2 regions of the Kocuria himachalensis genome follow, and region 1 is predicted to be linked to the other one. Evidence: predicted binding sites of a transcription regulator. Region 1 holds the regulator's gene; the other holds the start of a gene.
What was found. The regulator HspR, encoded in region 1, represses chaperone genes until heat shock. The targets are predictions, from matches to a motif close to AAGTTGAGTCNNNNNGACTCAACTT.
Positions count from the first base shown of each region.

Region 1 (2,455 bases):
ATGCTCGCCCCGGCCTCGGTCGACGAGCTGTGGGTGTTCTTCCCCGACCCCTGGCACAAGACCCGCCACCACAAGCGGCGCCTGGTCTCCCCCGCGTTCGCCGAGCTCGCGGCCCGGGTGCTCGCGCCAGGCGGGCTGTGGCGGCTCGCCACGGACTGGCAGGAGTACGCCCTGGTGATGCGCGAGGTCCTCGACGCGTCCCCGCACTTCGAGAACGTCCACCCGGGACCCCTCGCCGACGACGAGCACCCGGACACGGGCTGGGCCCCCCGCTGGGAGGGACGGGTCCTCACGAGCTTCGAGCGCAAGGCGCGGGAGACGGGCCGCGTCCCACGCGACCTCGTCTACCGCCGGACGGCGTGAGCGCCGTCCCCGGCGCGGAGCGCGACGGCTTCGTCGTCGTGCTCCCGGGCGATCCCCGCACGCAGCCGCTGCTCGAGGGCCTGCACCTCGAGTACGTGGAGCGCTACGGCCCCGAGATCGGGGCGGAGGAGATGGCGCACCACCCCTTGGCCGACTTCACCGCCCCCACCGGGGGGCTCCTGCTCCTCCTCGAGGGCGGCGTGACGGTGGGCGGCGGCGCGTTCCGCCGGTACGACGACGCCACGGCCGAGCTCAAGCGGGTGTGGACCGCCCCGGCGCACCGCCGGCGAGGGATCTCGCGGCGGGTCCTGGCCGAGCTCGAGCGGCTCGCCGCCGCGGCGGGCTACCGGCGCGTCTACCTCACCACGGGCAGTCGTCAGCCCGAGGCCTCCGCCCTGTACCGCAGCAGCGGGTACGTCCCGCTGCCCGGGACCGCCCGGGCCTATGCGGGCGGCGCGTACGACGTGGGCTTCGAGAAGCACCTGCCCTGACCCGCACCGGTCGTCCGACCGGTGCCGCTCAGCGCTCCTGCTGGCGCGGGGGCCGGTAGAGCACCACGGCCTGCGAGATCTTGCGGGCCCGGGGACGGGCGCCGCGGGCCATGCGCACCACGTCCCCGCCGACACCGGCGGCGAAGATGCGCGAGGACTCCTCGGCCCGGTCCCGGGCGTCCTCGAGCTCCTGGGACAGCTCCGCCACCCTCGACCGGAGGGCCGCGACCTGGTTCTCCAGCTGGAGGATGCGCCGGATCCCCTCGAGGGACACGCCCTGCTGGGACAGCACCTGGATCTGCTGCAGCTTCTCGATGTCGCGCTGGGAGTAGCGGCGGGCGCGGCCGGGGGCGCGGGACGGCTTGACGAGGCCGAGCCGGTCGTACTGGCGCAGCGTCTGCGGGTGCATCTCCGCGATCTCCGCGGCCACGGAGATCACGAACAGCGGCTGGTCGGCGTCCAGTGCCATCTCACACCCGTGCCTTCTCGGCCAGGCGGGCCCGGGGGTCATCGGCCGCGGTCGCCTCGGCGAACGCCCGGACGGCGGCCTGCGCCTGCTCGTCCAGCTCCGCCGGCACGTGCACCTCGACCGTCACGATCAGATGGCCCGTGCCCTTGGCCGTGCTGAACCCGCGCCCCTTGACGCGGAACCGCCGGCCCGAGGACGTTCCCGCCGGCACCTTCACGCGCACGGTGCCGCCGTCCAGCACGGGCACCTCGATCGTGGCGCCCAGGGCCGCCTCGGGGAACGTGATCGGCACAGTGACCTCGACGTCGTCCGTGCCCTCGACGCGCTGGAAGAAGGCGTGCGGCGTCACGTGGACGGTGACGTAGAGGTCACCGGCCCCGCCGGCGCCCGAGTGGCCCTTGCCGGCGAGCTTGAGCCTCTGCCCGTCGCGCACGCCGCGCGGGATGCGCACCGTGGTCTCCTGGCCGTTGCCCCGGCGCAGCTTGATGGTGGTGCCGTGCACCGAGGACCGGAACGGGATGGTCGTCTCCGTCCGGATGTCCTCCCCGCGCGCCGGGGGTGCCTGGTACCCGCCGTAGCCGCCCGGCGCCCCGTACCCGGTCTGGCCGCCGAACTGGGCGAACAGGTCCTCGAACCCGCCCGGGCCGCCGGGACCGCCCGACCCGCCCGTGGAGTAGGTCGTGCGACGACGGCGCCCTCCGCCGCCGCCCCCGAAGATGTCGCCGAAGAGGTCCTCGAAGTTCGCCGAGCCGCCGGCGCCGCTCGGGCCCCCGGCGGTGAAGCGCGCCCCGGAGCCCATCGCGCGGATAGCGTCGTACTGCTTGCGCTCCTCGGGGTCGGAGAGCACGGAGTTCGCCTCCGTGATGTCCTTGAACCGCTGCTCGGCCTCCGCGTCGCCCGGGTTCTGGTCCGGGTGGTGCTGGCGGGCGAGCTTGCGGTAGGCCTTCTTGACGTCGGCGGCGGACGCGTCCTTGGACACGCCGAGAATGCTGTAGAAGTCCTTGTCGATCCAGTCCTGGCTGGCCATGACGCCTCCTTTCTGTGGGGCCGGTCGGGGTCCTGGGGGGCAGGGCCCCGTGGTGGTCCTCGTCCCCGGCGCCGCGGCGCCGGGGACGGGTGGACGGGGCAGGGG
Region 1 covers NZ_BAAGPL010000019.1:207,716-210,170, forward strand. Annotated here, with positions in the region: gene trmB (tRNA (guanosine(46)-N7)-methyltransferase TrmB) at 1-363, shown strand, start outside; gene ACYVM4_RS13330 (GNAT family N-acetyltransferase) at 360-854, shown strand; gene ACYVM4_RS13335 (heat shock protein transcriptional repressor HspR) at 883-1,323, opposite strand; gene ACYVM4_RS13340 (DnaJ C-terminal domain-containing protein) at 1,325-2,350, opposite strand.

Region 2 (2,455 bases), on a different contig from region 1:
GGCGTCCATCGTGGCGACGTTCGTCCTCGACCCCGCCGTCCACTCGCCCATGCGGTGCGGGTTCTTGCGGACGTAGTTCTTCACCGAGGCGGGGGCGCGGCGGTCCGAGTTGCCCTCGCGCAGCACCGGGTTGACCGCGGAGCCCTTGATCTTGTCGTAGCGGGCCCGGGTCTCCTTCTCCTCCTCGGAGCGGGGCTCGTCCGGGTAGTCCGGGAGGGCGAAGCCCTGCTCCTGCAGCTCCTTGACCGCGGCCTTGAGCTGCGGGACGGAGGCGGAGATGTTGGGCAGCTTGATGATGTTGGCCTCAGGCTTCTTGGCCAGCTCGCCGAGCTCGGCAAGGGCGTCGTCCACCCGCTGGTCCTCGGGCAGGCGGTCGCTGAAGGCGGCGATGATGCGGCCGGCCAGGGAGATGTCCCGGGTCTCCACCTCGACGCCGGCGGTCGAGGCGTAGGCCTCGATGATCGGCTTGAACGAGTAGGTGGCGAGCAGGGGCGCCTCGTCGGTGCGGGTGTAGATGATCTTGGCCATGTGCGGGCTGTCTCCCAGGATGTCGTCGGACCGGTGGTGTTGCTTCCTGGTGCCAAGATACCCGAGGCGGCGCCCCGTCCGCTGTCCGGTCGGAGGGCGCGGACGGCCCGGGCGCGGGGACGGGCCCGTTCCCCTCGTGGGGAGCGGGCCCGTGGCCGTGGCGTGCCGCCCGGGGCTGCGCCGGTGCCGGCGGACCGGGCTCAGCCCTCGGTGGACTGGGTGGACCCGGCGCCGTTGACGATCTCGCCCTCGCCGATCACGCGGTCGCCGGACTCCTCCCGGCCCTCGCCCAGGGCCTGCTGCTCGCCCTGGCCGGAGACCACCTGGATCTTGCGCGGCTTGGCCTGCGCCGAGACGGGGATCGTCACCGTGAGCACGCCGTTGTCGTAGTTCGCGGCGATGTTCTGGATGTCGATGCCCTGGCCCAGGTTGAGCTGGCGCACGAACGAGGAGCTCTGCCGCTCCCGGGTGATCCACTGGACGTCCTGCACCTCGGGCAGGTCCCGCTCCGCCCGGATGGTCAGCAGCTGGCCGTCGACGTCGACGTCGACGCTCTCGGGGTCGATGCCGGGCAGGTCCGCCCGGAGGATGTACTGGTCGCCGTCCCGGTACAGGTCCATGGGCATCTCGCGCAGACCCTGCCGGGCGAACAGCGAGGCGGCGAGCCGGTCGAAATCGTTGAACGGGGTGAACATCGTGGCCACGTCAATCATCTCCTCAACCATATGAGCAATGTCTTCGACATTTAGTTGAGTCGGATCAACTCAACTGTTGACCATGATAGTGCCGCTCCCGGGGGTCTTCAACAGGTCCGGGGCGTCATCGCCCAGGGAGAACCGCCCCTCAGCGGGCGTCGTGGGGGTACCGCACCCCGATCCGCTCCCGCACCCGGTCGAAGAGCTCGACGAGCTCGAGGGAGTCGGCCCACGGCATGACGGGGGACTCGAGCAGACCCTGCTGCACGCAGCGCGTGGCCTCGCGCATCTCGAAGACGTACCCGGCGCCCGCCACGTCCACGTGCTCCACGACGGGGGCGGCGCCCGTGCGGGCGCCCTCGGCGGTCTGCAGCACGAGGGTGGTCGGGCAGTTGATCCGCCCGTCCACGCGCAACCAGCCGTCCGTGCCGCTGATCGTCACCTGGTGGGGGACCGTGGAGGCCAGGGTGCCGCTCACGTGGGCCCGGCCGTGCCCGAAGTCCAGGGTCAGGGCGGTGTCCAGGTCCACGTCCGTGGCGCCGAGCTCGGCGCGGGCGCTCCAGCGCTCCGGGGCCCCCAGCACCGCGGAGGTCCACGTCAGGGGATAGACCATCATGTCCAGCAGCACCCCGCCGCCGTCGGCCCTGCGGAACAGCCGGTGGGCCGGATCCAGGGCCCGGTGCGTGCCGATGGACCCCTCGACCGAGCGCACCCGGCCGAGCCGGCCCTCCCGGACCCAGCGCATCGCGGTGCGGAAGCCGGGGGTCATGCGGGTCCAGACGGCCTCCATGAGGAAGACGCCGTGCTCGCGGGCCAGGCGGAGCAGGTCCCGGACCTCCCCCGCGGTCATGGCGAGGGCCTTCTCGCACACCACGTGCTTGCCGGCCCGCAGCAGCGCCGAGACGTCCCGGTGGTGGTAGCCGTGCGGCGTGGCCACGTAGACGATCTCCACGTCCGGGTCGGCCGCGAGCCGTTCCAGTCCCGTGGCGGTGGCGGTGGCGCCGTAGGCCCGCTCCACGCCGTGCCGGCGGGCGAAGTCCTCGGCGCGGGCCTGGTCCCGCGAGCTGACGGCCACGAGCCGGGCGTCGGGCAGCGCCGCGATGTCCGGCACCACCTTCTCCGCGATGTCGGCGGTGCTGACCACGCCCCACCCGAGCGTGCGGCCGGTCGCGGTGCCGGGGTCGTCCAGGTGGGCGGCGTCGAGGGCGGCGTCGACGAACGGGCTGAGCGTC
Region 2 covers NZ_BAAGPL010000016.1:60,416-62,870, reverse strand. Annotated here, with positions in the region: gene ACYVM4_RS11115 (NADP-dependent isocitrate dehydrogenase) at 1-528, opposite strand, end outside; gene ACYVM4_RS11110 (Hsp20/alpha crystallin family protein) at 729-1,241, opposite strand; gene ACYVM4_RS11105 (Gfo/Idh/MocA family protein) at 1,372-2,455, opposite strand, start outside.
Region 2: the regulator HspR is predicted to act here: its motif matches at 1,275-1,299, upstream of ACYVM4_RS11110 (Hsp20/alpha crystallin family protein).